DNA from 3 places in the Simplicispira sp. 125 genome. Region 1 is predicted to be linked to each of the others. Evidence: predicted binding sites of a transcription regulator. Region 1 holds the regulator's gene; each other region holds the start of a gene.
What was found. The regulator LexA, encoded in region 1, represses DNA repair genes until DNA is damaged. The targets are predictions, from matches to a motif close to ACTGTATNNNNATACAGT.
Positions count from the first base shown of each region.

Region 2: the regulator LexA is predicted to act here: its motif matches at 3,173-3,190, upstream of C8D04_RS02790 (DNA topoisomerase IV subunit B).
Region 3: the regulator LexA is predicted to act here: its motif matches at 4,108-4,125, upstream of recA (recombinase RecA).

Region 1 covers NZ_QEKM01000001.1:1,055,138-1,062,652, reverse strand. Annotated here, with positions in the region: gene xseA (exodeoxyribonuclease VII large subunit) at 1-31, opposite strand, end outside; gene C8D04_RS04860 (MotA/TolQ/ExbB proton channel family protein) at 383-1,015, shown strand; gene C8D04_RS04855 (biopolymer transporter ExbD) at 1,035-1,469, shown strand; gene lpxK (tetraacyldisaccharide 4'-kinase) at 1,488-2,531, shown strand; gene C8D04_RS04845 (Trm112 family protein) at 2,557-2,739, shown strand; gene kdsB (3-deoxy-manno-octulosonate cytidylyltransferase) at 2,736-3,536, shown strand; gene adk (adenylate kinase) at 3,696-4,352, shown strand; gene C8D04_RS04830 (asparaginase) at 4,441-5,409, opposite strand; gene lexA (transcriptional repressor LexA) at 5,492-6,166, shown strand; gene C8D04_RS04820 (hypothetical protein) at 6,291-6,695, shown strand; gene C8D04_RS04815 (D-2-hydroxyacid dehydrogenase family protein) at 6,790-7,515, shown strand, end outside.
Region 2 covers NZ_QEKM01000001.1:594,918-602,432, forward strand. Annotated here, with positions in the region: gene bamC (outer membrane protein assembly factor BamC) at 1-124, opposite strand, end outside; gene dapA (4-hydroxy-tetrahydrodipicolinate synthase) at 156-1,052, opposite strand; gene C8D04_RS02780 (class I SAM-dependent methyltransferase) at 1,087-1,665, opposite strand; gene C8D04_RS18625 (hypothetical protein) at 1,708-1,866, opposite strand; gene C8D04_RS02785 (MFS transporter) at 1,869-3,086, opposite strand; gene C8D04_RS02790 (DNA topoisomerase IV subunit B) at 3,224-5,209, shown strand; gene parC (DNA topoisomerase IV subunit A) at 5,717-7,515, shown strand, end outside.
Region 3 covers NZ_QEKM01000001.1:2,832,940-2,840,454, forward strand. Annotated here, with positions in the region: gene sucC (ADP-forming succinate--CoA ligase subunit beta) at 1-910, opposite strand, end outside; gene argC (N-acetyl-gamma-glutamyl-phosphate reductase) at 1,165-2,097, shown strand; gene recX (recombination regulator RecX) at 2,199-2,654, opposite strand; gene recA (recombinase RecA) at 2,904-4,046, opposite strand; gene C8D04_RS13250 (MarR family winged helix-turn-helix transcriptional regulator) at 4,189-4,686, shown strand; gene C8D04_RS13255 (response regulator transcription factor) at 4,743-5,417, shown strand; gene C8D04_RS13265 (sensor histidine kinase) at 5,660-7,114, shown strand; gene C8D04_RS13270 (SPOR domain-containing protein) at 7,137-7,515, opposite strand, start outside.

The DNA.
Region 1 (7,515 bases):
GCGCCAGGGCGTTGTTTTGGGGGTCAAACATGGGGTTCCAGGCGTGTTTCCGGCGTTGCTGCGGTGCAGTACTCCACAGGAGCGCCAGGAGGCAATAATGTAACTTTTTGTCTTATAAAACACCGGGGAAAGCGTTTGTTTCCGTGCAACCCGTTGTTTTTGTTGTGTTTTTTGATGCGCAAAATTTCAGCATTCTGTTTCGGTGACGGTTTGGCGCCATTTTCCGGGGCACCCCCCTGCTGTTTTCCACAAAGTTATCCACAGAAACTGTGGGTGACAGGGGCGGGTGCTGGATTCCGGGGAGTGGGGTGGTCATCGCCGCAGGAAAAGGCCGAAAGCTGGGCCATAATCGCCCTTTGCCCATCCCCGTGCGGAGAGATAATTGCTGTCCATCATACAAGCCGCAGGCTGGCCCATCTGGCCCTTGATTGCCTGCTCGGTCCTGGCCATGGCGCTGATTTTTGAGCGTTTCGTATCACTCAAAACCGCCCGCATCGCCCCCCCAAAATTACTGGATGAAGCCATTTCGGTATCGGTCCATGCCGTGCCCGGACCCGATGTGGTGGCCCAACTGGCCCAAAACTCTGCGCTCGGAGAGGTGTTGGCCACCGGCCTGCGCACCCTCAACAGCAATCCCCGCTGCAGCGAATCGGACCTGCGCGCCTCCATGGAAGGCTCGGGCCGGGTGGTTGCGCATCGCCTGGAGAAATACCTCAGCGCCCTGGCCACCATTGCCTCGGCTGCGCCCCTGCTGGGGCTGCTGGGCACCGTGGTCGGCATGATCGAAATTTTCGGCTCCCAGGCCAGCGCAGGCGGCGGCATGGGCAGCGGCAACCCGGCGCAGCTGGCGCATGGCATCTCGGTGGCGCTCTACAACACGGCGTTTGGCCTGATTGTGGCCATTCCATCGCTGATTTTCTGGCGCTACTTCCGGGGCCGGGTCGATGCCTACCTGCTCACGCTGGAGTTGGCCTCCGAGCAGTTCGTGCGGCACCTGCTGCGCCTCAGAAAGTGACCCCCAAGGCCTACCGCCCATGAACTTTCGTCCCCGCGCCAAGGAAGAACCCGAGATCAATCTGATCCCGTTCATCGACGTGCTGCTGGTCATCCTCATCTTTCTGATGCTGACGACCACGTACAGCAAGTTCACTGAACTGCAACTCACCCTGCCCGTGGCCGACGCGGACCAGCAGCGCGACCACCCCAAGGAGGTGATCGTGGCCGTGGCCGCCGATGGCCGCTATGCCGTTAACAAGACGGGCATTGAAGGCAAAAGCGTGGATGTGCTGGCCAGCGCCATGCAAGGCGCCGCCAAGGCCGGACCCGGCAGCATCGTCATCATCAGTGCCGACGCCACCGCGCCCCACCAGTCCGTGGTGACGGTCATGGAGGCCGCACGCCGCGTGGGCCTGACGCAAATCACCTTCGCGACCCAGTCGTCCGCCCGCGCGGGCGCTGGCAAGCCCTGACGCAGCGCGGCTGCTGCCATGCCGCAGCCCCCACTCTCTCCCTCTTCTAATCTGGCGCCTGGATCGGTGCTGCAGCGTGCCTGGCGCCAGCGTGGATGGCTCGCATGGCTGCTGTGGCCCCTGTCGCTGCTGATGGGCCTGGCCGTGGCGCTGCGCCGCATGCTCTACCGGGCCCGCGTACTGCGGGCCGAGCACCCGGGCGTGCCCGTGGTGGTGGTGGGCAATGTGGTGGCAGGCGGCGCGGGCAAGACGCCCGTGGTCATGGCCGTGGTGCGCCACCTGCAGGCGCAGGGCTGGCACCCGGGCGTGGTCTCACGGGGCTACGGGCGCAGCACGCAAGATTGCCGCATGGCATATGCCAGCAGTCCCGCCCGCGAGGTCGGCGACGAACCAGCATTGATCGCCCGCCAATGTGCTGTGCCCGTGGCCGTGGCAGCGCAGCGCATTGCTGCGGTGCAGCTGATCTTGGCGCAGCACCCGGACACCGATGTCATCGTCTGCGATGACGGGCTGCAGCACTTGGCGCTGGCGCGAGACATTGAAATTTGTGTTTTTAACGACCTGGGCACGGGCAACGGGTTCCTTTTGCCCGCAGGCCCGCTGCGCGAATCCTGGCCTCGCCCGGTCGATCTGGTGGTGCATGCCGGGTCCGCCGTGGCTGACAGTGGCGCGCCAGCGTTTGCACTGCAGCGCTCACTGGCCGACTTTGCGCTGCGTGCCGACGGACAGCGTGTCCCCCTGGCCGACCTGCACCAACAGCCGCTGCTGGCCGTGGCAGGCATTGCCAGGCCCCAGGATTTTTTTACCATGCTGCAATCTCTGGGGTTGCCGTTGGCGCAAATGCAGGGGCTGCCAGATCACTCTAATTTTGATAGCTGGAACCGCCCAAAGGATAAGCCTTACACGCTTATTTGCACTGAAAAAGACGCCGTTAAATTATGGCAATACCACCCCGATGCGCTGGCGGTACCGCTGCGTACAGCCATCGATGACGGCTTCTTTATCGCCCTCGATGCCCTGCTAGCCCGTGCCAGGGCTCGCTCGCTATCATCACCTTCCTGATTTTCTTTCTTCCGATTGCGCCGCCATGGACACCAAATTACTTGAACTGCTGGTCTGCCCCGTCACCAAGGGGCCCCTCACCTACGACCGGGAACGCCAGGAACTGGTTTCACGCAGCGCACGCCTGGCCTACCCGGTGCGCGACGGCATCCCCGTGCTGCTCGAACCCGAGGCGCGTACGTTGAGCGACGAGGAACTCGAACAATGAACACTGCAGCCGGCTTCACCGTACTGATTCCGGCACGCATGGCATCGAGCCGCCTGCCCGACAAGCCCCTGGCCGAGATCGGCGGGTTGCCCATGGTGGTGCAGGTGGCCCGGCGCGCGGCGCAAAGCGCGGCCCTGCGCACGGTGGTAGCGGCGGACGATGCACGCATCCTCGACGCCTGCCAGCGCCATGGTGTTGAGGCGGTGGCCACCCGCGCCGACCATCCCAGCGGCAGCGACCGTCTGGCCGAAGCCTGCGCGTTGCTGGGCTTGCAGGGCGACGACGTGGTTGTCAACGTGCAGGGCGACGAGCCTCTGATCGACCCACAGCTCATCAACGCGGTCGCCGCACTGCTCGCAGCCCACCCGCAAGCCAGCATGGGCACGGCAGCGCATCGCATCGAAACCTTGACCGACCTGACCAATCCCAACGCAGTGAAGGTTGTGCTGGACGCTCAGGGGCTGGCCCATTACTTCAGCCGCGCGCCCATCCCGTATGCACGCGACCATGCCGACACCGCCTGGTGGCAAGGTGCTGCCGTGCAGGCACACCCCAACGTGACTGCTCTGGCAGGGTTTGCTCCGCTACGCCATATCGGCATTTACAGCTACCGCGCAGGTTTTCTGCGCCAATTTCCCACGCTGTCGCAAGCACCCACCGAAGCCGTCGAGGCGCTGGAGCAACTGCGCGCCCTGTGGCATGGCCACCGCATTGCCGTGCACGTCACCGCAACAGCACCCGGCCCGGGCGTGGATACCCCACAAGACCTGGCACGGGTGCGCGCACTGCTGGGCTGAGCACATGCGCCGCCTGCGCGCAGCCGCTCCATCGTGTGTAAGCCAGAGCGAAAGTTGCGCATGCTATCCTTGCCCTCCAAAAAAACACCGCATCCGGGCCGGGCGTAAGCACGCCTGCGACCTGCTGTGCAGCCAGATTCACATAGCGAGAGGATTTCCATGAAACTGATTCTGTTGGGCGCACCAGGCGCCGGCAAAGGTACGCAGGCCACCTTCATCTGCCAGAAGTACGGTATCCCGCAAATCTCCACGGGTGACATGCTGCGCGCTGCCGTCAAGGCGGGCACGCCGTTGGGCCTGAAGGCCAAAGCGGTCATGGAGTCGGGTGGGCTGGTCAGCGACGACCTCATCATCGGCCTGGTCAAGGAACGCATTGCCGAGCCTGATTGCGCCAAGGGCTTCCTGTTCGATGGCTTCCCGCGCACCATACCGCAGGCCGACGCCATGAAGGAAGCCGGAGTCAAGCTGGACTACGTGCTGGAGATCGATGTGCCCTTTGACGCCATCATCGAACGCATGAGTGGCCGCCGCTCGCACCCCGGCAGCGGTCGCACCTACCACGTCAAGTTCAATCCGCCCAAGGTGGCAGGCAAGGACGACGCAACGGGCGAGGATCTGATCCAGCGCGACGACGACAAGGAAGAAACTGTGAAGAAGCGCCTGGAGGTCTACAGCGCCCAGACACGCCCTCTCGTCGATTACTACTCAGGCTGGGCGACCCAGGACCCCGCCAACGCCCCCCAATACCGCGCCATCAGCGGTACCGGCAGCGTGGAAGAAATCACCGCCCGCGCAATGGCCGCACTGGCAGGCTGAGCGCCATTCCTGTAGGCCCGCACGCGAGCCCCAGCACAACGCCCCGCATGCGGGGCGTTGGCGTTTCTGGGCTTCAACCCATCGGCAATCAGGCCGGAACGCCGCCGCCGAGCAGTTCCAGCATCAGAGATACGCGGGCCTTTACCGGACTGAGCCCATGGCCCAGTGGCAAAGAAGCCCCGGCACGCGGCAGCACCTGACCCTCGGTACAGCGCGTTGTCACACGCACGGCTACGCCCGCGGCCTGCGCATGTTCCAGCGCGGCCTGCAAGTTATGGTGCAGGCTGCCATTTCCAGTGGCGGCGACTACCAAGCCCTGCACGCCGTCGCCCACCAGAGCGTCCACCGTGGCACCACGGGCGCCAGCGTAATTCATGACGATCTCTACACGCGGCCAAGGCGCACCGTTAGCTATCTTTTCAAGAGCTGATTGCGCCCATCCCATAAGCGCTACAGGCCTATTTTGTGCCCATCGCACATGCCCTTCCTCGATCCAGCCCAGAGGGCCTGTTTCGTCGGAACCAAACGCATCCACCCGGTAGGGATGGACTTTTCGCACCTGTCGCGCACCATGTACCACCCCAGCGCACACGGCCAGTACGCCGCAGGCTCCCGGCGCCGTGGCCACGGCCATGGCATCCAGCAGGTTTTGCGGCCCGTCTGGAGCCATAGCGGTGGCGGGGCGCATAGCACAGGTCAGCACCACCGGCTTAGCGGCATCCAGCACCGAGTGCAGAAACCAAGCCGTCTCTTCCAGGGTATCCGTGCCGTGGGTGATCACGATGGCGCGCACCGTTTCGTCGGCCAGATAGCGGCGGCACCGGATCGCGAGGTCAGCCCAGACCGAAAACTCCATGTCCTTGCTATCGATCTGCGCGACCTGCTCCACCTGCAGCGGCCCCTGGGCCGCCTGCACCAGTCCGGGCACAGCCTCCAGCAGTTCCTGCACATCCACCTGTCCCGCCACATACCCAATGTTGTCACCCGCTACAGACGCTTTGCCTGCGATGGTTCCGCCTGTGCCCAAAACAACGATTTTTCCTGCGCTCACTTGCATCCCCTGAAAAACTGGTTAAAAATACAGCTACTGGATTAAAAAACAGTTTCAATCCTTTTTCTCGTCCTTTGTGGAACCTGCCATGCTCAACGTCCCCAAACTCACGGCCCGCCAGCAGCAGATTCTGGATCTGATCCAAACTGCCATTTCGCGCACCGGCGCCCCCCCCACACGCGCCGAAATCGCCACCGAACTGGGTTTCAAATCGGCCAACGCCGCTGAAGAACACCTCCAGGCCTTGGCGCGCAAGGGTGTGATCGAACTGGTCAGCGGCACTTCGCGCGGCATTCGCTTGTGCGGCGAGACGGTGCGCTCCATCAATGCCGCTCGCGGCACACAATACAGCCTGCCTATTCCCGGCCTGTCACAACTCATGCTGCCCCTGGTAGGTCGGGTAGCCGCTGGCTCGCCCATTCTCGCGCAGGAACATGTGGAACAGACCTATTGTGTTGAAGACAGCCTGTTCCAGCACAAGCCTGACTACCTGCTCAAAGTACGCGGCATGTCGATGCGCGACATTGGCATCATGGATGGGGACTTGCTGGCCGTGAAAATTGCACATGAGGCGCGCAACGGCCAGATCGTCGTGGCCCGCTTGGGCGACGATGTCACGGTCAAGCGCCTGCGGCGTACGGCCCACGCCATCGAATTGCTGCCAGAGAATCCCGATTACCCAGTCATCGTCGTCGAACCCGGCGAGCCTTTTGCCATCGAAGGGCTCGCTGTCGGCCTGATCCGCAACACCATGCTCATGTAGCAGCGTACGCACCGCCGCAGGTGGCGGGCGTTTGGCAGGCCTCCATTCATGCCTGCCAGCCCTGCTGGCGGTGCATTTTTCGCAATCCTGCCTGTGTTCAACCTCTGACCTCTGGAGTTTTCACATGGGAATTGCCCTGCTGGCTGCGGCCACCCTCACCCATCCTTTGACGGCCTTGCACCGCTGGTGGAGTACCCGGCGCAACACGCCAGGCCTGCAAAACCCCACGCTCAGTAATGCGCAGCAACCGCTGCACCCACTGCTGCCTTCGCACACTTCCGCAAGCCCCGTCAGACTGCAACATCAGGGCCTGAATGAGTCTTTGCGCCACAGCACCATCGCAGTGCGCAAGGCCCACAAACCCTCAGCACGCCCTCTGCGCCCCCTGCCTCGCACCAGCGACGCCCATGCGCCCTTGCGCGTGCTGCGCAGCCACACCAGCGCCTGCGGGCGCATGGCAATTTCCGGGCGTATGGCCGATGTATGCGCTGAACTTGACCGACTGGCCGCCAGCGAGAACCAGCACTAACGCCCGCCCATTCCTGCTCCGCGTGCTTTGACCCCGGAGCAGCCTTACGTGTTGTTGCCGGCGAACCGCCATGGAGCCAAGGCACAATGGCGGGATGAATATCGTGATCCTCGATGATTACCAGGATGCCGTGCGCAAGCTCCACTGCGCCACACGCTTGGACGCTTATTCCGCCAAGGTCTATACCAATACCGTCAAAGGCTTGGGGCAGCTGTCGGTGCGCTTGAAAGATGCCGACGTGATCGTGCTGGTGCGTGAGCGCACGCATATTTCACGACAGTTGATCGAGAAACTCCCCCGTCTGAAACTGATCGCTCAGACTGGCAAGGTCGGCAGCCATATCGATGTGGGCGCCTGCACCGAACGCGGCATTGCCGTGGCCGAGGGTGTGGGTTCCCCGGTGGCGCCTGCTGAACTGACCTGGGCACTCACCATGGCGGCCATGCGGCGGCTTCCCCAGTACATAGCCAACCTCAAACATGGAGCCTGGCAGCAATCGGGCCTGAAGGCGGCAGGAATGCCACCCAATTTCGGTGTTGGCAACGTATTGCGCGGCAAAACTTTGGGCATCTGGGGATATGGCCGCATCGGCCAGCTCGTCGCCAGTTACGGCAAGGCTTTTGGTATGAATGTGCGCATCTGGGGAAGCGATGGATCGCGCGTCCAGGCACTGACGGATGGGTACCAGGTCGCTTCCACCTGTCACGAATTTTTTGCGCAATGCGACGTGATTTCATTGCACTTGCGCCTGACCGATGAAACCCGGGGAGTCGTTACACTGGAAACCCTCTCGTGTATGAAGCCCACGTCCCTGCTGGTC
Region 2 (7,515 bases), 460 kb from region 1:
GCGGAACCTCCAGCGAAGAGCCCTTGCTGGCGCTCTTGTAGTCGATCTTCTCGCCTTCCAGCACCGAGCAGGCGGACAAGGCAATGGTCAGGCCCAGCAGGCCCAGTCGTGCAGTTTGGTTCACGCGGAAATCCTCTTGAGTATCGGGGGGCTGGTTACAGCAGACGTGCGGAGCGCAGTGCGCCTTCGACCACGGCCTCGTTGCCCTGGCTCAGTGGCGTCATGGGCAGGCGCATGGTGCCGCCGCACAGGCCCATGCGGGCCATGGCCCACTTGACGGGAATGGGGTTGGCTTCGACGAACAGGTGCTTGTGCACGGGCATCAGCTGGAATTGGATTTCCATGGCGCGGCGGGCATTGCCTGCAATGGCAGCCACACACAGTTCGTGCATCAGGCGCGGCGCTACGTTGGCCGTTACGCTGATGTTGCCGTGGCCGCCGCAGAGCATCAGGGCCACAGCGGTCGGATCGTCGCCCGAATACACGGCAAAGCTCTTCGGCAGGTCGCGGATCAACCACTGCGCGCGCTCGATGTTGCCCGTGGCTTCCTTGATGGCGATGATGCCGGGCACCTGCGCCAGCCGCAGCACGGTGTCGTGCTGCATATCGGCGACCGAGCGGCCGGGCACGTTGTAGAGCACGATGGGCAGGTCGCCCGTGGCCTCGGCAATGGCCTTGAAGTGCTGGTACTGGCCCTCTTGGGTGGGCTTGTTGTAGTAGGGCACTACCTGGAGCTGGCTGTCGGCGCCCACGCCCTTGGCAAAGCGGGCCAGCTCGATGGCCTCTTTGGTAGAGTTCGCGCCGCACCCGGCCATGACCGGTACGCGGCCCGCCGCCTGTTCGACGCTGACGCGGATGATCTCGCAGTGCTCTTGGACGTCCACCGTGGGCGATTCGCCCGTGGTACCCACCACGCCGATGCAGTCGGTGCCTTCTGCGATATGCCAGTCGATCAGTTTGCGCAGGGCAGGGTAGTCCACGCTGCCGTCCTCGTGCATGGGGGTGACGAGGGCGACGATGCTGCCGGTGAGGGGGACGGTGGAAGAGGTCATGTCCGCAGTGGTAAACGGTAAAAGAGCATTCTAACTAGGAGTGCGCGCGCAGCGGATGGCGTGCCGGTGAAACGCCGCTCGGTGGCATACGCACGGCGGCAATGCGTTGCACGAAGCGTGCGGGGGGGTCGAGAAATCCGTTTTCGTAGGCCACCACCTGCAGACTGGCGCAGGCCGTGAGCAGTTCCCCGGGTTGCAGCAAAAAGTCTGCCCGCGCGGGGCGGCCCACGGTTTCGTTGCCGCAGGCAAAGGTTTCGTACAGCAGCACCCCGCCCGGGGCCAGGCTCTGCACCAGCATGGGCAGCAGTGGGCGCCAGAGGTAGTTGGTGACCACGACCGCGCCGAACAGGCGCCCGGGCAGCGGCCAGGGGCCGCTTTCAAGGTCGGCGGCAATCGCCTCACCCACGGAGGCCGCTGCGTCGATGGCTTGTGGGTTGCTGTCAATGCCGGTCACCGGATGACCCAGGGTGTGGAACCAGCGCAGGTGGCGGCCCTGGCCGCACGCCACATCGAGCATGGGCGCCTGCGGCGGCACCAGGTGTGACCAGCGCCGCACCCATTCAGAAGCGTTGTCCAGCGCAACGGGTGGGGAATAGGTTGCTTTCATATTCATAGCTGGTTGCGCTTGCTGCATAAGCGCCAGAGGCCAATTTGTCTAAAAACAGGCCCACACCTGGTCGGCGAGCATCACCATGAATTCCGGCTGGCTATAGAGCGCAAACACCGCCAGCAGCGCCACCACGGCCAGCGCCCAGGCCATCCAGCGGCGGTGCTTGCGCTGTGCAGATGTGGGGGTGTTGGGGGTGATCGACATGGTCAGGCCGGTTGTGGTGCGCCGCGCTCAAGGGGCTGTTCGCGGATCGGCAGGTTCACCAGCCCAGCCAATAACCCCAAGCCAATGGCGATCTGCCAGACGATATCGTAGCTGCCCGTGCGGTCGTACAGATAACCCCCCAGCCACACGCCCATGAAGCTGCCGATCTGGTGGCTGAAGAACACCAGCCCGCCGAGCATGGAGAGGTGCTGCACACCAAAAATCTGCGCAATCGTGGCGTTGGTCGGCGGCACCGTGGACAACCACAGTGCACCCATGATCGCAGAGAACACATACACCGACGTGGGCGACAGGGGCACCCACAGGAAAATGGTGATGACCACGGCGCGGGAAAAATAGATGAAGGCCAGGATATGGCGGCGCGGCATGCGCTGGCCGAGCGTGCCCGCGATATAGGTGCCAAACACGTTGAACAGCCCGATCAGCGCCAGTGAAAAACTGGCCACCTGGGGGGACAGGCCGTGGTCCTTGAGGTAGCTGGGCATGTGCACGCCAATGAACACCACCTGGAAGCCGCAGACAAAATAGCCCGCTGTCAGCAGCAAAAAGCTGGGGTTGCGCACCGCTTCGGTCAGCGCCTCGCCAATACTTTGCTGGCGATGTGCAGGTGCCGCGCCCTGAAAGCCCGGTTCCCGCAGCCCATAGGCCAGCGGCGCGATCAGTAAAACCATCAACGCGAGCGCCAGCAGCGCCGTTTGCCAGCCCAGGTTGGCAATCAGAAGGCCCTCCACCGGCACCATGAGGAACTGGCCGAACGATCCCGCCGCCGCCGCCACGCCCATGGCCCACGAGCGCTTCTCGGGGGCAATCTGCCGCCCCAGCACGCCATAAATCACGGCATAGGTGGTGCCCGCCTGCGCCGCGCCAATCAGCACGCCCGTGGTCAGGGCAAACAGCGTCTGGGTGGGCGAGAGGGCCATGCCCGCCAGGCCCAAGGCATACAGTACGGCACCGGCAACGAGCACGCGAAAGGCGCCAAAACGGTCGGCCACCATGCCGACAAAGATGCCGATCAACCCCCAGGACAGGTTCTGGATGGCGATGGCCAGTGCAAAAGACTGGCGTGTCCAGCCCATCTCCTGCGTGATGGGCTGCAGCCACAGACCAAAGCCGTGGCGAATGCCCATGGACAGCGTGACAATGGCTGCGCCGCACGCCAGCACCTGGAACATGGACAATTTTTGGGAATTCGTATGCATACGCATAAATGTAGCGATTTTGTCCAAAATGCGCCGGAACACGGGTGACCGGTACGCGGCAAAAACCATGGGCTGCAGATCTTGTGCCTGTGTATTCATCCAGCTGTTTGCGCAGCAGCACACTACAATCCGCCCCCATGGCAGCCAAACCCTCTCCCGTTTCCTCCAATAGCGAATACTCCGAAGGCTCGATCCGCGTGCTCAAGGGCCTGGAGCCCGTCAAGCAGCGGCCGGGCATGTACACCCGCACCGACAACCCCTTGCACGTCATCCAGGAAGTGCTGGACAACGCCGCCGACGAAGCGCTGGCCGGCTACGGCAAAAAGATCAAGGTCACCTTGCACGCCGATGGCTCGGTGAGCGTGGAAGACGATGGCCGAGGCATCCCGTTTGGCCTGCACCCGGAAGAAAACGCGCCGGTGATCGAGCTGGTCTTCACGCGCCTGCACGCGGGCGGCAAGTTCGACAAAGGCAAGGGCGGCGCCTACAGCTTCTCGGGCGGCCTGCATGGTGTGGGTGTGAGCGTGACCAACGCGCTCTCCACCCGGCTCGAAGCGACGAGCTACCGCGAAGGCCAGGTCGCGCGCCTCGTGTTCTCGGCCGGTGATGTGATCGAGCCGCTGACCACGCAGCCCAAGGGCGAAGGCGACCGCAAGCAGGGCACCACGGTGCGTGCCTGGCCCGACGCCAAATATTTCGAGTCCAGCCACCTGCCCATGAACGAGCTCACGCACCTGCTGCGCAGCAAGGCGGTGCTGATGCCGGGCGTGAGCGTTTCGCTGGTCAACGAAAAAACCCGTGACACCCAGACCTGGCAATACAAGGGCGGCCTGCGCGACTATCTGCAGCAGACCCTGAACGGCGAACCGGTGATCCCGCTGTTCGAGGGCGAAGGTTTTGCCGATGGCGGGCACGAGAGTTTTGCCGAAGGCGAGGGCGCGGCCTGGTGCGTGGCGTTCACCGAAGACGGCCAGCCGGTGCGCGAGAGCTATGTCAACCTCATCCCCACCAGCGCGGGCGGCACGCACGAGAGCGGCCTGCGTGATGGTCTGTTCACCGCCGTCAAAAGCTTCATCGAGCTGCACAGCCTGTTGCCCAAGGGCGTCAAGCTGCTGCCCGAAGACGTGTTCGCCCGCGCCAGCTACGTGCTCTCGGCCAAGGTGCTGGACCCGCAGTTCCAGGGCCAGATCAAGGAGCGGTTGAACTCACGCGACGCGGTGCGGCTGGTGTCGAGCTTTGTGCGACCGGCGCTCGAGCTGTGGCTGAACCAGCATGTCGAATATGGCAAGAAACTCGCCGAACTGGCCATCAAGGCCGCGCAAACGCGGCAGAAGGCAGGCCAGAAGGTCGAAAAGCGCAAGGGCTCGGGGGTGGCAGTGCTGCCCGGCAAGTTGACCGATTGCGAAAGCCGCGACCTGGCGCACAACGAAGTGTTTCTGGTTGAGGGCGACTCGGCCGGCGGCAGCGCCAAGATGGGCCGCGACAAGGAAAGCCAGGCCATCCTGCCGCTGCGTGGCAAGGTGCTCAACACCTGGGAGGTCGAGCGCGACCGGCTGTTTGCCAACAACGAAATCCACGACATCTCGGTGGCGATTGGCGTGGACCCGCACGGCCCCAACGATTCGCCTGATTTGTCGGGCCTGCGCTACGGCAAGGTGTGCATCCTGTCAGATGCCGACGTGGACGGCTCGCACATCCAGGTGCTGCTGCTCACGCTGTTTTTCCGGCACTTTCCTAAACTCATCGAAACCGGCCACATCTACGTGGCACGCCCGCCGCTGTTTCGTGTGGACGTGCCCGCGCGCGGCAAAAAACCGGCGGCCAAGCAGTACGCGCTGGACGACGGCGAGCTGCAAGCCATCCTCGACAAGGCCGAAAAAGACGGCGTGGCGCGCGACAAGTGCCAGATCAGCCGCTTCAAAGGCTTGGGTGAAATGAACGCCGAGCAGCTGTGGGACACCACGCTCAACCCCGACACCCGTCGCCTGCTGCCGGTGCAGCTGGGCAGCATGGACTTTGCCGCCACCGAAGGCCTCATCACCAAGCTCATGGGCAAGGGCGAGGCGGGGTCGCGGCGCGAGTTGATGGAGCTGCACGGTGACAGCGTCGAGATCGATGTTTAAGAACCTGTTCAATGTCTTTTTGGAGTCGCACAAGTACCTTGCCGGGATGGGATGCAAGGCGCGGTGTGCAGTTGATAGCCCGGCTATCAACAAGCGCCGCAACGCCGCAGACCGCCCGGCAAGGCACTTGCCCGAAGGGTTGGAGTGAAATCGGGCGATTGGACGCCCCGGCTGCTTGCATGGGCACGAGCCCATGCGGCGCATCCGAAGCACCCACTCCTCCCGATTGCACTCCAATGCGATCTCCCAAAAGATGTTGAACAGGTTCTAAGGCCATGCTGAACAAGTCCCTCACGCGCCGCGCATCCGTGCCTCGGGCGGTCTGCTGCGTTGCAAATCCTCGCCATAGCGATGGCTATGACGGCGGTTTGCGCCTTGCATCCCATCCCGAAGCACGGCGCGCGCCATCGCAGTGATTTATTTAGTATCGCCAAAATTCAAGCAAAATTGGCCTCTAGCGCTTATACATCAAGCGCTAGTAGCTATGAAAAAGATAGTGATTGACCTATGAGTGAGCAACCCGGCCTTGCCTTTTCCGCGTCCGAGACCCCCGACGAACCGGGCCTGGGCAGCTACGCCCAACGTGCCTACCTCGAATACGCGCTCTCTGTCGTCAAGGGCCGCGCGCTGCCCGATGTGTGCGACGGCCTCAAGCCCGTGCAGCGGCGCATTCTGTATGCAATGGACCGCATGGGCCTGTCGTACAGCGGCCCCACGCGCAGCAGCGCGCCCAAACCGGTCAAAAGTGCCCGCGTGGTGGGCGATGTGCTGGGGCGTTTTCACCCGCACGGCGACCAGTCGGCGTACGACGCGCTGGTGCGCATGGCGCAGGATTTTTCGCAGCGCTACCCGCTGATCGACGGCCAGGGCAACTTTGGCAGCCGTGACGGCGATGGCGCTGCCGCCATGCGCTACACCGAGGCACGGCTGTCGCGCATCACCAGCCTGCTGCTCGATGAAATCGACGAGGGCACGGTCGATTTCATGCCCAACTACGACGGCAGCACGGAGGAACCGCGCCAGCTGCCCGCGCGCCTGCCGTTTGCCTTGCTGAACGGCGCCAGCGGCATTGCCGTGGGTCTGGCCACCGAAATCCCCAGCCACAACCTGCGCGAGATTGCCGACGCCTGCGTGGCGCTGATCAAGACGCCAACGCTGAGCCAGGACGAGTTGCTGGCGCTGGTGCCCGGTCCCGATTACCCGGGGGGCGGCCAGATCATCAGCAGTGCGGGCGACATCGCCGACGCCTACCGCACGGGCCGTGGCAGCCTCAAGGTGCGCGCGCGCTGGAAGATCGAGGACCTGGCGCGTGGCCAGTGGCAACTGGTGGTGGGCGAGCTGCCGCCCGGTGTGAGCACGCAGCGGGTGCTCGAAGAAATCGAAGAAATCACCAACCCCAAGATCAAGGCTGGCAAAAAGGCCCTGAGTCAGGACCAGGTCCTGCTCAAGGCCAGCATCCTGGCCGTGCTCGACGTGGTGCGCGATGAGTCGAGCAAGGACGCGCCCGTGCGCCTGGTGTTCGAGCCCAAGACCGGCAAGACGCCGCAGCAAGAGCTGATCACCGCGCTGCTGGCGCACACCAGCCTGGAGACCTCGGCGCCCATCAACCTGACCATGGTGGGGCTCGATGGCCGACCGGTGCAAAAGTCGCTGCGGCAGATGCTCGAAGAGTGGATCACCTTCCGCCAGACCACTATCACGCGGCGCAGCCAGCACCGGTTGGACAAGGTGCTCGACCGCATCCATATCCTTGAAGGGCGGCAGACCGTGCTGCTCAACATCGACGAAGTGATCGCCATCATCCGCGCGGCCGAAGAGCCCAAGGCCGCGCTGATTGCACGCTTCAACCTGAGCGACCGGCAGGCCGAGGATATTCTTGAAATTCGCCTGCGCCAGCTCGCGCGGCTCGAAGCCATCAAGATCGAGCAAGAGCTGAAAGAACTGCGCGACAGCCAGGGCAAGCTCGAAGACATTCTGAACAACCCGGGCACGCTGCGCCGCACCATGGTCAAGGAGATTGAGGCGGATGCCAAAACCTTTGCCGACCCGCGCCGCACCCTGATCCAGGCCGAGAAAAAGGCGGTGGCCGAAGTCAAGGTGGTGGACGAGCCCGTCACGGTGGTCGTGTCGCAAAAAGGCTGGGTGCGTGCGCGCAACGGCCATGGGCATGAGGCGGCCAGCTTTGCTTTCAAGGCGGGCGACGGCTTGTATGGCACGTTTGAATGCCGCACGGTCGATACCTTGCTCGCCTTTGGCAGCAATGGGCGTATCTATTCGGTAGCCGTGTCGCTGCTGCCCGGTGCGCG
Region 3 (7,515 bases), 1.8 Mb from region 1:
TCTTGAAGGCCTCGGTCACCTTCTCGGCCGTGGCGCCACCGCCGACATCCAGGAAGTTGGCTGGCTCGCCGCCGAAGAGCTTGATGGTGTCCATGGTCGCCATGGCCAGGCCTGCGCCGTTCACCAGGCAGCCGATGTTGCCGTCCAGACTGATGTAGGCCAGGTCGAACTTGGAGGCTTCGACTTCGGCGGGATCTTCTTCGTCCAGATCGCGGAAGGCCACGATTTCTGGGTGGCGGAACAGCGCGTTGGGGTCAAAGTTGAACTTGGCGTCCAGCGCCATCAGGTTGCCCTTGGAGTCGCAGTTCAGTGGGTTGATTTCCACCAGCGATGCGTCGGTCTCCATGTAGCACTTGTAGATCTTGGCGAAGATGTCTACCGCCTGGTCGATGGAAGCGCCGGTCAACCCGATGGCTGCCGCCACCTTCTTGCTCTGCTCGGCGGTGATGCCAGTCAGCGGGTCGATCATCTCGGTGATGATCTTCTCGGGCGTGGAGTGGGCCACTTCCTCAATGTCCATGCCGCCCTCAGACGAGGCGATCAGGGCCACCTTCTGCGTGGCGCGGTCGGTCACCAGGGACACATACAGCTCGTTCTTGATGTCGGCGCCGTCTTCGATGTACAGGCGGCGGACCTTCTGGCCTTCAGGGCCGGTCTGGTGCGTCTTGAGCTGCATGCCCAAAATTTCGCCCGCGATGCGCTTGACGTCGTCAATGGTCTTGGCAACCTTGACGCCACCGCCCTTGCCACGGCCACCGGCGTGGATCTGGGCCTTGACGACCCACACGGGGCCGCCCAGTTTCTGGGCTGCTTCGACGGCTTCTTGCACCGTGAATGCGGGAATGCCGCGCGGAACGGGCACACCAAAATTGCGCAAGATTTCCTTGCCTTGGTATTCGTGAATCTTCATGAGGGCTCTCTCAGGAAAGTGATTTCACCCGACTACCATGGCATCAGATGTCTGGCGGCGGGCTTGGGACATGGCAGCCGATAAATGTATCATGCTGCGACGCACCATGCCTTTTTAAAAACTTACAAGGTATGCGCGCCTTCTCCAGGAGCCTGCCGGACTTGGAAATCGTCGGCTGCGAATCGCTTTCGACGCCCCAAGCCCGACAGACTCCTAGCGCCTTTTGCACCACGCCTTTCCTGCAGGAGCACCCCATGTCCAAAGTCTTCATCGACGGCGAAGCCGGCACCACAGGCCTGCAAATCCGTGAGCGCCTGCAAGGCATGGCGCAGGTCACGCTTTTGAGTATTGCCCCCGAACTGCGCAAGGACCCCGCCGCCAAGCGCGCCCTGGTCAGCGAGGCCGACCTGGTGGTGCTGTGCCTGCACGACGACGCCGCACGCGATACCGTGGCCCTGGTGGACGACATCGAGAAAACCACGGGCCGCACCATCAAGGTGATCGACGCCAGCACCGCGCACCGCACGGCACCCGGCTGGGTGTTTGGGTTTCCTGAACTGTGCGCGGGCCAGCTCGACGCTGTGCGCACAGCCTCCCGTGTCAGCAACCCCGGTTGCTACGCCACGGGCGCCATTGCGCTGCTGCGCCCGCTGGTCGATGCAGGCCTGGTGCCCCCCGATTTTCCGGTGGCACTGCCTTCCATCTCGGGCTACTCGGGCGGAGGCCGCCCCATGATCGAAGCCTACGAGGCCGGCAATGCGCCGCCCTACGAAGCCTACGCGCTGGGCCTGGCACACAAGCACATCCCGGAAATCCTGCACTACACGGGCATGACGCGGCGCCCGATTTTCATCCCGGCCGTGGGCAATTTTGCCCAGGGCATGCTGGTGCAACTACCGCTGCACCTGGACATGCTGCCCGGTGCACCCCAGGCGGCCGACCTGCACGACGCACTGGCCGCCCACTACGCCCGTACCAATGCACCCGAGCAATGGGTGAAGGTGCTTGCACCCACCGAAGACCTCAAGCTGGCCGCCGATACGCTGGCCAACACCAACCAGCTCGAACTGCGCGTGTTCGCCAACGAGGCCTACCGCCAAGCTGTACTGGTGGCGCGGCTGGACAACCTGGGCAAGGGTGCCAGCGGCGCAGCAGTGCAAAACCTCAAATTGATGCTGGGGATCTGATTCCCAATCGAAGCCCGCGAGTGCACTTCAATATTGATAGCTGCTCGCGCTTAATAGGTAAGCGTTAAAGGCCTAAAACACTCTATTTTTTAAGCGTGGCTTTAGGCGTCTTCGTCCGGTGCGCCCTGCACCGCCCGGCGCACCACGGCGGCCGAGAACCCGCGTCCCAGCAAAAACCGCATTTGCCGCGCGCGGCCTGCGGCATCGGGGGCTGGCTGGCCAAACTTGCGCTGCCAGACGGCCTGCGCACGCGCGAATTCGGTGCCCTGCAACTGCTCCAGCGCCTGCGCCACGGTGTCTGCATCCAGCCCCTTGGATTGCAGCTCCTGCCGGATGCGTTGGTCGCCCAGGCGCCCCGCGCGCCGGTGCACCAGCGATGCAGCCACCCGCTCCGCGCTGATGAAACCCTTGGCCTGCAGGTCGTCGAGCACGCGCTCGATCTCACCGGGCTCCTGCGCGTGCGGTGCCAACTTGCGCAGCAATTCCGCCCGGGAATGCTCGCGCGCCGCCAAATAGCGCAGCGCGCGGCCTTTCAGGGAGATCGGCGGTGCAGCCATGCAACCTAGAAACAGCAGTTGGATGCGCCCGCCGGTGCCGTGATCTGGGAGCCAGGCAAGACGAGACGACGCGGCGGGCTCCTGCCCGCAAGGAGGAACAACGCCGCATGGCGCCCTGAGCGCGGTGCTGGCGAGTGCATAGCGCTTTCACCCATCAGGTGAACACCATCGAAGCCATCAACGGTCGATTTCATGCGGCTTAGCAAGAGAGACAAAGCGGTCAACTGCCGTTTCTAGGTTCAAGGCAACTCAGTCGGCCTTGGCTTCGGCCTTGCGGGCACGGCCTGCGGGGGCAGGCACCACACCGTCGGTAGCGTCAGAGGCTTCTGCGGCCGCAGAGGGCGCAGCGACCGGCAAGGCGGCAGGCAGCAGTGCGATGCCCAGGCTCTCGCGCACCTTGTTCTCGATCTCATGGGCCAACGCCCGGTTTTCGCGCAGGAACTCGCGTGCATTGTCGCGGCCCTGGCCGATTTTTTCACCGTTGTAGGCATACCAGGCGCCGGATTTTTCCACGATGCGCGCCGTCACCCCCATGTCGATGATTTCACCCTCGCGCGAAATGCCTTCACCAAACAGGATGTCGAACTCGGCGGTTTTGAATGGTGGCGAGACCTTGTTCTTCACCACCTTGACGCGGGTTTCGTTGCCAATGGCTTCCTCGCCCTTCTTGATGGTGCCGGTGCGGCGGATGTCCAGGCGCACCGAAGCGTAGAACTTGAGCGCGTTGCCGCCAGTGGTGGTTTCAGGGCTACCGAACATGACGCCGATCTTCATGCGGATCTGGTTGATGAAGATGACCATGCAGTTGGTCTTCTTGATGGTCGAGGTGAGCTTGCGCAGCGCCTGGCTCATCAGGCGCGCCTGCAGACCGGGCAGGCTGTCACCCATATCGCCCTCGATTTCAGCCTTGGGCGTGAGCGCGGCCACCGAGTCAATGACGATCAGATCGACCGCACCCGAACGCACCAGGCTGTCCACGATTTCGAGCGCCTGCTCGCCGGTGTCGGGCTGCGAAATGAGCAGGTCTTGCAGGTTGACGCCCAGCTTTTGTGCGTACTGGATGTCGAGCGCATGCTCGGCATCGACGAACGCGCACTGGCCGCCCTGTTTTTGCATTTCGGCGATGACCTGCAGCGTGAGCGTGGTTTTGCCCGAGGACTCAGGCCCATAAATTTCGACGACGCGGCCGCGCGGCAGACCGCCCACACCCAACGCCACATCGAGACCCAGCGAGCCGGTGGACACCACCTGGATGTCCTCGATCACCTCGCCTTCGCCCAGGCGCATGATGGTGCCTTTGCCAAACTGCTTCTCGATCTGGGCCAGCGCGGCGGCCAGGGCTTTGGCTTTTTCGCCATCGGGGGGCATGCTGCGGCTGATGGGTGCGTTCATGGAAATCTCCTTGGAGGTCAACAGGTTAGAAGAGACCGCTCACCGTTTCAACAACAAATGAACTGGATGCTTGAACAGTAGTCTACCAAGCCATTGGTAGAAATCATCAGATTATTTGGTCAGTTTGCCTTACCATATAACAATGCCTCTGCAAGCCACCTCCCCCGCCCACGACCACTGGCGCCAGACACACCTGGGCCGCTTGATGGGGGACGCGCTGCGCCGCTTCGATGCGCGGGTGCTGCAGCTGATGGCGCGCAATGTGGAGGTACCACTGGCCCTGTCCAACCTGGCCGCGCGCGACCAGGTGAGCGCGGCCCACGTGCACATCACGCGGCACCTGTCGCTGCACGGCGACCGGCTGGTCGACCTGGCCGAGCGCGCAGGCATGTCCAAGCAGTCCATGGGCGCACTGGTGGACCAGTGCGAAGCCTGGGGACTGGTGCGCCGCGCAGCCGACCCGCACGATGCACGTGCACGCCGTGTGCACTTCACTGCCACAGGGCTGGCATGGCTGGAGGCTTTTCGCAGCGCACTGGCCCAGGCCGAAGCGGAGCTGCGCGCCGAGGTGGGCGCTGAAGTGGCTGCGGTGGTGTCCATTGGGCTGGAAACCTACGCCAGCGGCAGCAATCCTCTTTGAACCGCACACAGCGCTCGGCAGGCTCCTAAAATCAGACGCATTACAAGGAGACAAGCATGCGCATCCTCATTGCCGAAGACGACCAGGTGCTGGCCGATGGCCTTTTGCGCACACTGCGCAGTTCGGGCGCCGTGGTGGACCATGTGGCCAGCGGCAGCGAGGCCGATGCGGCACTCCTGACCAACAACGAATTCGACCTGCTCATCCTGGACCTGGGCCTGCCGCGCATGCACGGGCTGGAAGTGCTCAAGCGCTTGCGCAGCCGAGGCTCGGCCTTGCCGGTGCTGATTCTCACGGCGTCTGACAGCGTGGAAGAGCGCGTTCAGGGGCTGGACCTGGGCGCCGACGACTACATGGCAAAGCCTTTCTCACTGCAGGAACTGGAAGCGCGGGTGCGCGCATTGGCGCGGCGAGGCATGGGTGGTGCCACTTCGACCATCAAGCACGGCCCGCTGGTGTACGACCAATCGGGCCGCGTGGCCACCATTGACGGCAAGATGGTGGAGCTGTCAGCCCGCGAGCTGGGCTTGCTCGAAGTGCTGCTGCAGCGCGCCGGGCGCCTGGTCAGCAAGGACCAGTTGGTCGAGCGCTTGTGCGAATGGGGCGAAGAAGTGAGCAACAACGCCATCGAGGTGTACATCCACCGCCTGCGCAAGAAGATCGAGAAGGGCCCAATCCGCATCGCCACGGTGCGTGGCCTGGGTTACTGCCTGGAAAAAATTCCCGGCTAGGGTAGGGAACTCCCCCCTGTGTCGCTGCGCTCCTTCCCCCCTCTCTCGCCTCGCTGCACGCTGCGGGAGGGGAGACGCCGCCAGCGCGGCGGGGCGGCCCTTGCGCGGCGGCCGCTGGCCTGGGCCGTGCCAGTTTCTTGCGGCACCGATGGAGCGGCATCGCTTGCTCCTAATTTAATAGCTTTTAGCGCTTTCCCACATTGCGTTAAAGCCACTTTTTATTCAAAAACAGGGCCACGATCTTGAAGATCTTCCAGCGCGAGCAGCGCTCCCTGTTCGGCGAGATCCTGGACTGGATGCTCACCCCGCTGCTGCTGCTGTGGCCGGTGAGCCTGGCGCTGACCTGGCTGGTAGCGCAGGGCATTGCCAACAAGCCTTTCGACCGCGCGCTGGAATACAACGCCCATGCGTTGGCACAGCTGGTGTCGGTGCACAAGGGCAAGCCCCAGTTCAACCTGCCCCAGCCCGCGAGCGAAATCCTGCGCGCCGACGACTCTGACACGGTGTACTACCAGGTCACCGGGCCGCACAACGAACTGCTTTCGGGCGAACGCGAACTGCCGCTGCCGACCGAGGACGAAGCCCCCACCATCGGAGAGGTGCGCCTGCGCGACGCCGAGCTGCGCGGACTGGAAATCCGCATGGCCTATATCTGGGTGCGCCTGCCACTCGAAGGCGCCCCGCTGGCCCTGGTGCAGGTGGCCGAAACACGCGAAAAGCGCAGTGTGCTGGCCACCGAAATTATCAAGGGCGTGATGGTGCCCCAGTTCGTCATCCTGCCGCTGGCCGTGCTACTGGTCTGGCTGGCGCTGGCGCGCGGCATCAAGCCGCTGCACCAGCTGGAAGAACGCATCCGGGCGCGCAGCCCCGACGACCTGTCCCCGCTGGACCATAAAACCGTGCCGCTAGAGGTCGCACCGCTGGTCTCGTCCGTGAACGACCTGCTGACGCGCCTGAACGATTCGCTGGCCACGCAAAAGCGCTTTCTGGCCGACGCCGCGCACCAGCTCAAGACCCCGCTGGCGGGCTTGCGCATGCAGGCCGACCTGGCGCAGCGCGAAGGCACCAGCACCGAGGAGCTCAAACGGTCGCTGCTGCAGATCGGGCGCTCGAGCATCCGCGCCACGCACACCGTCAACCAGTTGCTGGCGTTGGCGCGGGCCGAAAGCAGCGGCGCGCAGATCGCCTTCACACCCTGCGACCTGGCGCGCCTGACCATGGACGTGGTGCGCGACTCGGTGCCGCGTGCGCTGGACAAGGGCACCGACCTGGGCTACGACGGCGCCCAGCCCGGCGCGCCGGGCGTGTGGGTGCAGGGTAACCCCACGCTGCTCAAGGAGCTGGTGCGCAACCTGGTGGACAACGCCATCAACTACACCCCGTCGAGCAGCGACAAACCCGGCATCATCACCGCGCGCGTGCTGGCCGACACCTTTGGCCGCGTGCTGCTGCTGCAGGTCGAAGACTCGGGGCCTGGCGTGCCCGAATCCGAGCGCGAACTGGTCTTTCAGCCCTTTTACCGCGCACTGGGCACCGATGCCGATGGCTCGGGCCTGGGCCTGCCCATCGTGCTGGAGATCGCTCGCCAGCACAGCGCCGAAATCATGCTGGAAGAAGCCCACCCCGGCCAGCAGCCCCCGGGCCTTCGGTTCACGCTGCGGTTTCCGGCACTCGATATGCCCCCAAACCAGGGCTAACAGCCCCAAAACGACCGCCCGCTCAGGAGCAGGGCCGCAGCGCCTTGCCGGCCATGGGCGTGCGCAGCGCTTCGACACGGGCGCGCAGGGCGCTGTCGGCGGCGGGCAGGCGCAGCGTGTAGCCGGGGGCATCGTTGCGCTCCTGCACCACACGGGCGGTGCGCACGCCCTTGGCGGTCAGGTTGCTCAGGCCGCGCTGCGCGGCCTCTTCGGTCGAAAAGCGCCCGAGCGACAGGCCGGGCTCCAGCGATGCGCTGCCCGGGCGGTCGTAGGGAATGTTCATTTCGCGCAGCTCGGCGCGCTTTTTGGCCAGCGCATCGGCATCCGCAAAGCGGCCCATGTAGACCATCCAGCGGCCAGCGATGGTGGTGCGTTCCAGCGTCCACGAGCCCTGGGGCAGG